DNA from 4 places in the Kitasatospora sp. NPDC054795 genome. Region 3 is predicted to be linked to each of the others. Evidence: riboswitches for the same ligand, from Rfam matches in the RefSeq annotation. Region 3 holds a riboswitch; each other region holds the start of a gene.
What was found. Region 3 has a riboswitch for cyclic di-AMP ahead of ACWGJO_RS03550 (transglycosylase family protein). Riboswitches for the same ligand answer to the same signal wherever they lie in the genome.
Positions count from the first base shown of each region.

Region 1: another riboswitch for cyclic di-AMP. It lies ahead of ACWGJO_RS12710 (LysM peptidoglycan-binding domain-containing protein); the one in region 3 lies ahead of ACWGJO_RS03550 (transglycosylase family protein).
Region 2: another riboswitch for cyclic di-AMP. It lies ahead of ACWGJO_RS33700 (M23 family metallopeptidase); the one in region 3 lies ahead of ACWGJO_RS03550 (transglycosylase family protein).
Region 4: another riboswitch for cyclic di-AMP. It lies ahead of ACWGJO_RS27800 (NlpC/P60 family protein); the one in region 3 lies ahead of ACWGJO_RS03550 (transglycosylase family protein).

Region 1 covers NZ_JBSHAP010000027.1:33,993-36,181, reverse strand. The annotation lists gene eno (phosphopyruvate hydratase) at 1-208, opposite strand, end outside; gene ACWGJO_RS12710 (LysM peptidoglycan-binding domain-containing protein) at 523-1,428, opposite strand; cyclic di-AMP (ydaO/yuaA leader) riboswitch at 1,434-1,602, opposite strand; gene ACWGJO_RS12705 (cytochrome P450 family protein) at 1,824-2,189, opposite strand, start outside.
Region 2 covers NZ_JBSHAP010000129.1:20-2,208, forward strand. The annotation lists gene ACWGJO_RS33700 (M23 family metallopeptidase) at 84-932, opposite strand; cyclic di-AMP (ydaO/yuaA leader) riboswitch at 945-1,103, opposite strand; gene ACWGJO_RS33705 (YiaA/YiaB family inner membrane protein) at 1,313-1,603, shown strand; gene ACWGJO_RS33710 (alpha/beta fold hydrolase) at 1,744-2,189, shown strand, end outside.
Region 3 covers NZ_JBSHAP010000006.1:14,874-17,062, reverse strand. The annotation lists gene ACWGJO_RS03550 (transglycosylase family protein) at 1-822, opposite strand, end outside; cyclic di-AMP (ydaO/yuaA leader) riboswitch at 809-979, opposite strand; gene ACWGJO_RS03545 (hypothetical protein) at 1,432-2,189, opposite strand, start outside.
Region 4 covers NZ_JBSHAP010000088.1:16,222-18,410, forward strand. The annotation lists gene ACWGJO_RS27800 (NlpC/P60 family protein) at 229-1,347, opposite strand; cyclic di-AMP (ydaO/yuaA leader) riboswitch at 1,358-1,511, opposite strand; gene ACWGJO_RS27805 (NlpC/P60 family protein) at 1,850-2,189, opposite strand, start outside.

The DNA.
Region 1 (2,189 bases), on a different contig from region 3:
CCAGGACGGCCTTCTCGACGCCCTTGCCGAAGTAGCGGTTCTTGTCACCGTCACGCAGCTCCAGCGCCTCGAAGGCACCGGTGGAAGCACCCGACGGGACAGCGGCACGACCCGTGCTGCCGTCGTCGAGGCCGACCTCGACCTCGACCGTGGGGTTGCCGCGGGAGTCGAGGATCTCACGGGCTACGACGACATCGATGGACGGCACGAGGCATCTCCTTGCGGAAGCAGGGTCCGGTCTGACGGTGGGTGCTGTCAGCAGGACGATTGCGGAGTCGTTACGACCAGAGCCTAACCGCCCGGGCTCCCGGGGCCACGTCCGCCTCGGTCCCGTCTCAGCGTGTGGCCCCACTACCCACCGGTAGTTCACCTGCTTGTCCCAGCTTGTCCCACCGGAGCGGGCGAATGCGGACGAAGGGGACCGGTAGGACCGGTCCCCTTCGGACGGCGGGCCGGGGCGGCGTCGGCGCCGGGTGCGGCGGGCGGGCCGGCGGCCGGCGGGCCGGCGTCGAGCGGGCCGGCTCAGCCGAGGTGCAGCACCTGGCCGGGCATGATCAGGTTCGGGTCGCCGCCGACCGTGCCGTGGTTCTGCTCGTACAGCGCGTGCCAGCCGCCGGACACGCCCTGGGCGGCGGCGATGGTCGACAGGGTGTCACCGGCGCGGACGGTGTAGTCGTGGCCGGCGGCCTGCGGGGCCGACTGCGCGGCCTGCGGGGCGTACTGCGGCTGGGCGGCGGCCTGGCCGGCGTACTGCTGGTAGACGCTCTGGTGGCTGGTCCAGTACCAGGCGCCGTTGCTCTGGTACCAGTACACCTTGGCGTCGGCGTCCCAGCCGGCCTTGCCGGAGAAGCCCGGGGTCTGCGGCTGCGCCTGCTGCTGCGGGGCGGCCTGCTGGGCCGGCTGCGCGGCGGGCTTCGGGGCCTGCTTCTGGGCGGCGGGCTGCTGCGCGACCGGCTTCTCGGCCGGCTTGGCGGAGGCCTTCGGGGTCTGCTGCTTGGGGGCGGACTGCGGCTTGGCGTCCGAGGAGGTGTCGACCGCGGCCGGGGCGCCGCCCTTGGTCAGACCGGCCTTCTGGGAGCAGACCGGCCAGGCGCCCGGGCCCTGCGAGGCCAGCACCTTCTCGGCGACCGAGATCTGCTGGGCCTTGCTGGCCTGGTTGGCCTGCGGCGCGTAGGCGGTGCCGCCGTACGCCTTCCAGGTGCTGGAGGTGAACTGGAGGCCGCCGTAGAAGCCGTTGCCGGTGTTGATGCTCCAGTTGCCACCGGCCTCGCACTGGGCGACGGCGTCCCAGGTGGAGGCGGGGGCGGCGGAGGCGCCGGTGGCGGTGAGGAGCGGCATCGCGAGTCCGACGCCGGCCACACCGGCGACGGCGATGGCCTTCTCGGCCTGGGTGCGACGACGGTGACGGCCAGTTCCAACGAACAGCATGAAGAGGTCCCTCTCCGCACGCCTGCGAGGTGAGCTGTCGGGTTCGGACCGGGAGGTGGCCCGGCCGCCGTATGCGGAAACGATTCCGCTCGGGCGGCTTCACCCCAAGCCGTGGGGAGACGGCAACAAACCTGGTTCCCCCGCCCCTGCCCAGGGTTCTGGTCGGTTTCCCGTGACGCGGCGGGCAGGACTCGGCGTTCCGCGTACGAGGTCCGCAGCTGCGAACTCCAGGGAGAGTAGACAGATCATCAGACCAATCACAAGCTCATATCGTCGATATCACACAATAATTACGGCGCGTGTTCGATCGCCTACCAACGGCGGTGTTATGTCCGGATTGATGGGTGTTCACACCCCCGTCGGCAGGTGGTTCACGACGTCCCGTCAGTGCGATCTCAGCACGTCGGAGGCGTGGCGGGAGTGTTCGGAGAGGCCTGCGGAGAAGCCTGCGAAGGAGCGCGCGGAGGAGTCTGCGGAGAGGCGTGCGGGGAGCGGCTCTCCGGACTGAATTCCACCGGCAGTTCGCGCAGCCCACGCATGATCAGACCACCACGCCACCGCAGGTCGTCCGCGTTTTCCGCGAGCCGGAGATCGGGCAGCCGGGAAAGCAGCGTGGTCAGCGCGGCACGGCCCTCCAAGCGGGCGAGCGGAGCGCCGATGCAGTAGTGGATGCCGTGCCCGAAGCCCAGGTGGGGGTTGTCCGTCCGGGCCAGGTCCAGGGTGTTCTCGGCCGCGAACCGGGCCGGGTCGCGGTCCGCCGC
Region 2 (2,189 bases), on a different contig from region 3:
GGCCGGGGCCTCCGTGCGTGCGCGTCGGGTTTCTCGCGCGGGTGTGCGGGCCTCTCGCGGGTGCGCCGGGTTTCTCGCGCGGGTCAGGGGTTGAGGCCGCGCTGCTGGAGCCAGGGCTCCGGGTCGACCGGGGCACCGCCGCCGGGGCGGACCTCCATGTGCAGGTGCGGCCCGGTGACGTTGCCGGTCGCGCCGACCTTGCCGATCTGCTGGCCGGGGGCGACCTTGCCGGAGCCCTTGGTGATCGAGGAGAGGTGGCAGTACCAGATCTCGGTGCCGTCGGGCAGGGTCTCGACGATCCGGTAGCCGTACGAGCCGGCCCAGCCGGCCGAGGTGATGGTGCCCTGGCCGAGCGCGTAGACCGGGGTGCCGGTGTCGGCGGCGAAGTCCAGGCCGGTGTGCAGGTTGGCCCAGTAGCGGGCGCTCTGGCCGTAGTGGGCGGAGAGCCGGTAGTCCTTCACCGGGAGGGTGAGGGCGGCGGCCTTGACCCGCTCGGCCTCCTCGGCGGCGCGCTTGGCCTCGGCCTCCTTGGCGACGGCCTTGGCCTCGGCCTCCTGCGCGGCCTGGAGCCGGGCGGTCTCCTCGGCGGCGGTGCGCTGGCTGTCGGCCTGGTGCTGGATGCGGGCGGCGAGCGCGAGGCCGGGGTCGGCGGAGAGGGCGACCGGGGTCTCGTCCGGGGCCTCGACGGCGGGGGCGGCGGCCGGGGTCGCCGAGGCGAAGCCGGTGGCGCCCAGGGTGGCGGCGACGGCGGTGACGCCGAGCAGTGGGGAGGCTCCGCGGGTCTGACGCGGCATCCGGTGGCGGTTGGTCTCGACCTCCGCGGGGAAGTCCTCCGGGCCGAAGGCCTCGGGGCCGTCCGTGCCGGGGTGGTCGAGGAGCTGGGTACCGGCTGCGAAGCCGGCCGGGTGTGCCGGGGTGTGCGTCGACGCCACGGAGGCGCGCTCCTTTCCTTCCTTCGCGCCTACCGGGTTAGCTGACGGGTTCGGAGCAGGAAGGTCTCCTACGGCTGGGCCGGAGCCCCGCCGATTCACCCCAAGGAACGTGGTTCCCCGGCTCCCTGACCTGCCCGGAGGCGGGTCGGCGGGATTAGGCGACGGCGCACGGTGCCGTCTGGGTACGGCGTTGACAACCGCGCTGCGTTATCAAACGTTAATCCTAGGAGGCTCTGATTCCAAGCCATCCGTTCGGAGCAGCCTAGGGCAAAGTGATCGGACGTCAACGAACGACACCGGCGAACACCCCCCTCGCGCACGGCCCCATCTGAGTACTCCTACTCATGTGCGCCCCGTCCGGGCGGCCACATCCTGGCGCCATGAGCACATCGATGCAGACCCGCACCACGGCCGCGTACCACATCCAGGCCGTCCTCTCCTTCGCCCTGTCGGGCGTCGCCCTCGCCCTCGGGATCGCCTACCTGCCGGTCGGCGGATGGACCAGGGCCTTCCTCGGGATCGGCCTCCTCTACACCGTCACCTCGGCGTTCACGCTGGCGAAGGTGATCCGGGACCGGCAGGAGTCCAACGAGATGGTCACCCGGGTGGACCAGGCCAGGCTGGAGAAGCTGCTCAGCGAGCACGACCCGTTCAAGGTGGAGGGAGTCTGATCACCCCTTCCGCTCCATCCGCTCCTTCCGTTCCATCCCTCACCCGGCCATTCGCTTGACGGCTAAGGCTATTAGCCTTAGCTTTATGGCTATCGGCCCGCACGCCGATGCCCCGCACCGGCGGCCCGAGGAGGACCCCCATGAACGGCACCATCACCCCGAGCACCCAGTACCTGACCGTTCCCGGCGGCCGGATCGCCTTCGACGACACCCGGCAGGGCGACGGCACCCCCGTCGTCCTGCTCCCGGGCATGCTCGACAGCCGGGCCGCCTACCGGCACCTGCGCCCGCTGCTCGTCGCCGCCGGCCACCGCGTCGTCACCGTGGACCTGCGGGGCTTCGGCGAGTCCTCCGTCGAGTGGGACGACTACGGCCCGGCCGCCATCGCCGGCGACGTCCTCGCCCTGCTCGACCACCTCGGCATCGAGCGCGCCGTCCTCGCCGGGAACTCCTACACCGGGGCGACCGTCGTCAGGGCCGCCGGGGACGCGCCCGAGCGGGTCGCCGGGATCGTCCTGCTCAACGCCTTCGTCGAGAACCCGCCGCCGGGCGCCCTGATGCGCGGCGTCATGGGCCTGATGGGCGC
Region 3 (2,189 bases):
CTTGCCGGTGGCGGCCTGGGCCTGGCCGTTGCCGCCGAAGGACAGCTGCTGGCCCGGGTAGATGCTGTCCGGACCCTCGGTCAGGGTGCCGCGGTTGAGCTCGTACAGCCGCTGCCAGCCGCCCTGCACCTTGTGCTGGTCGGCGATCGCGGACAGCCAGTCGCCCTCGACCACGGTGTAGTCGCCGTTCTGGGCCTGCTGCTGGCGCTTCTGGACCCAGTCGCTCCGGTTTCCGGAGGCAGCGGAGTCGGCGCCGGCCTGCGTGCCGTCCTGGGCGGGCGCGGCGGGCGCGGCGGGCTTGGCGGCCGGGGCCTGGGTCTGCGGAGCGGGCTTGGCGGCCGGGGCGGCCGGCTTGGCGCTCTGGGCGGGCTTGGCGGCGGTCGAGCCGGCGGTGGAGCCCGCCGAGGTGTCGACGGCGGCCGCGGCGCCGCCCTTGGTGAGGCCGGCCTGGACCGAGCACACCGGCCAGGCGCCGGGGCCCTGCGAGGCGAGGACCTTCTCGGCGACGGCGATCTGCTGGTCCTTGGTGGCCAGGTCGGCGCGCGCCGCGAAGGCGCTGCCGCCGAAGGCGGACCAGGTGCTGGAGGTGAACTGGAGGCCGCCGTAGAAGCCGTTGCCCGTGTTGATGCTCCAGTTGCCGCCGCTCTCGCACTGGGCGACCTTGTCCCAGGTGGCGACGGTGGCGGCGGAGGCGGTGCCGGAGGCGATGCAGGGGACGGTGAGGCCGACGCCCGCGACGCCGAGGGCGGCGATCACGCGATGGGTGCGGCTGGACAGACGAGTGCCGTTGGTGGGCAGCATGAAGACGCGGTCCTCTCCCACGCCTGCGAGGTGAGCTGTCGGATTCGGGCTGGAGTTGCCCGGCCGCGCTGTGGGCGCGGCTTCACCCCTAGCCCTGGACCGTTCCGGAGATCGGTCCGGGGCGACTTACCTGTGGGTCCCCCGCTCCTGCCGTGGTGCGATTTCGCGCTGCCAGGACATCCGACGGCAGGACTCGGCGTCGCGGATGAACCGGGTTCGTGTGGTCACGAACGGGGAGCACGTTAATCAGACTTAAGTTCAAACTGCAAACGGCTGTGATGCGCATCACGGTTTAGTGGAAACTGCCAAAACTGCCGCTCTCCATGATCGTAAATGATCGTTTTCGAGCAACCCTGTTGCGGAAGCCCACAACTGGCAGCACTTCAGGAGTGGCGTGACGGCGCGTCGAATCGCGGGCCGGAGCGTTCCGGCGGATGGGGCTGCGGCTGTGACGCGAGCGCCCGCGACCGCGTTTCCTATTTCCTTTCAAATAGGCCAGAACGGACATTCCACTTCATTGCCGTCCGACTTCCGCGGGACGGCCATGGGCGGGCGGAGCAAAACCGAAGGGCCCGGAACGGCATGCCGTTCCGGGCCCTTCGGTGCGCGCGAACCGGCGCGCGGCGTCGACTACCGCCCTGCGGGCCCCTGGGAGGCCGCGTGGGCGCCGCGGACGCCCTCCAGGGCCCCCTCGGCCTCGGCGGCGGCCGCTGCCTCCGCCTCGGCCCGTGCCAGGTCCTCCGGGGACGGCGCGGGCAGCGCCGCCAGGTAGGTGGAGGCGATCAGCTGGCCGACCGACGGGTACGAGCCCAGCGGCGCGGCCGACGGGCAGCCGGTCTCCTCGGCGGCGGTGGCGAGCAGCTCGGAGTCCGCCTCCGGGCCGATCACCAGCGGGGCCAGCGCCGGGCGCTGCGAGCCGGTGTCCCTGAGGTGGTTGACGGCCGCGGCCACCGAGCCGGGCACGTCGAGCGCGGCGGCGACGACCGGCACGGCCAGTCGGGCGGCCAGCAGCACGCCGGTGATGCCGGCCGCCGCGGCCGCGTCCTCGCCGCCGACGGTGGTCAGCACCACGCCGTCCGCGGCGGTCGCGATGGCGAACAGCCGGGCGCGGTCGGCCCGGGCCAGCCCGGCCTCGGACAGCCGGACGTGCACGGCCTCGGCCAGCAGCGGGTGCGGGCCCAGCGGGTCGGTGACGGGCGCGCCGTACTCGGCGGCGAGCGCGTGAAGCTCGGTCAGGAAGGTGTGCGGGCCGGGCACCAGCGGCACCAGGACAGGCGTGGGCAGCCCGGCCTCGGCCGCCATGGCCAGCAGCTCGGCCACGGTGCGGTCCTCGCCGCCCGCACCCTCGCCGCCGTTGCCGGGCAGGTAGCCGACCGCGGTCCGGACGC
Region 4 (2,189 bases), on a different contig from region 3:
CTCCAATCCTGCGGCGCGGCTCCCGCCGCCGCACCGGGACGGGCGGCCGTCGAGCGGGAGTCCGGTGGCAGACGTTAGCGAGTCAGGGCAAGCGAGTCCAAACCCCTGCCAACCCGAATATTCAGGCTGTTGTCGGACATTTGATCGACCCTCGGGAAAAGCCGCAGGAAAAACCGCAGGCCCGGCCTCCCCTGGGGGAGGCCGGGCCTGGAAGCGTTCGAGCGGTGATCAGACCCGCACGATGGAGGCCAGCGGCATGTTGGTGACGGCCTCGTAGCGCACCGACGCGCCCGGCTTGGGCGCGTGCAGCACCTGGCCGTTGCCCGCGTAGATGCCGACGTGGTGGGCGTCGGTGTAGAAGATCAGCAGGTCGCCGGGCTGGGCCTGGGAGATGTCCGAGCCGATCCGGGTGCCGGCCGAGGCCTGCGCCTGCGAGGTGCGCGGCAGCGACACGCCCGCCTGGTTGAACGCCCAGACCATCAGGCCGGAGCAGTCGAAGGAGCCCGGGCCGGTGGCGCCCCAGACGTACGGGCTGCCGATCTTGGAGGCGGCGGCCGAGAGCGCGGCGGCACCGCGCGAGCTGCCCGGGGCCACCTTCACCGGGGAGGAGGCGGTCGAGCCGGTCGCGAGGTCGCCGCGGCTGTTGTCGCGGGAGGCGCGGTCGGCCTGCTGCTGCTGGGCCTGGGCGGCGTCGGCCTTGGCCTTGGCGTCGGCCGCGGCCTTCTCCTCGGCCTGGCGCAGCGCCTGGCGCTCCTGCTCGGTCAGCGTGTTGAGCAGGTCCTGGGCCGCCTTCAGCTTGCCCTGGACCTCCTCCTTGGAGGTCTTCAGCTGCTGGGTGGTCGACTCCAGCTCGGCGAGCTTGCCCTGGGCCTCGTTGCGGTCCTGGTCGAGCTTGCGCTGCTGCTCCTGGAGCTCCTTCAGCTGACCCTTCTGGGTGCTGCCGGCCTGGTTCAGCGCGTCGGCCTGGCTGAGGAAGGTGTCCGGGCTGGAGGAGAACATCAGCTGGACGGTCGGGGATATTCCCCCGTTGCGGTACTGCTCGCCGGCGATCTCGGCCAGGCCGCCCTGGAGCTCGGTGACCTGGGCCTGCTGACGGGCCACCTGGTCCTGCATGCCGGAGACCTGCTTCTCCAGCTCCTGCTGCTTGGCCTGGGCCGCGTTGTAGTTCTCGGTCGCGATCTCGGCCTGCTCGTTGAGCTGGTCGACCTGCCCCTTGACCTGTTCCTTGGTCGGCTGCGGGTCGGCGTGGGCGCCTTGCGCGGAGAGGACGACGGCTGCCGCGGCGACACCGGTCAGGATCGAGACCCGGGCGCGGCCTGCGGGCTTGGGACGACGATGGGACGCCACGAAGGCGGACTCCTTCTTCCTACGTCCGCCTACCGGGTGAGCTGACGGGTTCGGGCCGGAAGCATGCCCTACGACGCCTCACGGCCGTTCCATCGGCCGACCTGGCGTCGATTCACCCCGGAGGAACGTGGTTCCCCGGCTCCGCTCCGCAGCGCCCCTAACCACTGGGCTCCCCTGTCGGGCAGTCGCTTCGACCTGCCCCGCTGCCTCACGAACTCGACGGTAACCACCGCCGCCACCCTGGCTGGGCGATCGACAGTGCGGTGGTTCAGGGCACGACCCTAGTAACTGAACCGTGATCGGTTCAAATCCTTGTCAGAAAAAAGACCAAAGATTTCCCAAGTTCTTCTGTGAAAATGACCGATGGTGACCACCGGCACACAGAAGGCTGATCGATTCTCAGCATGTGGCCGCGAAGGGGCCGAAAGCCGAACGCCACCCCCCGCACGAGGGGTGGCGCTTTTCACAGCCCCCGGAGGGGCCGCGCGGGCGTGTCGGGCCGTCAGACCCGGCGGATGGTGTTGATCGACATCGCGTCGGCCTTCATCACCTTCACCACGTCACCGGTGTGCGGCGCGTGGACCACCATGCCGTTGCCGATGTACATCCCGACGTGGTGCATGTCGTTGCCGTAGATCACCAGGTCGCCCGGCTGGGCCTGGTCCAGCGAGGGCACCCGGGTGCCGTAGTGGCCCTGCTCCTGCGAGGTGCGCGGCAGCGAGACGCCCGCCTGCCCGTACGCCCAGACCATCAGGCCCGAGCAGTCGAAGGTGGTCGAGCCGGTGGCGCCCCACACGTACGGCGAGCCCTGCTTGCTCATCGCCTTGGCCATCGCCACGGCC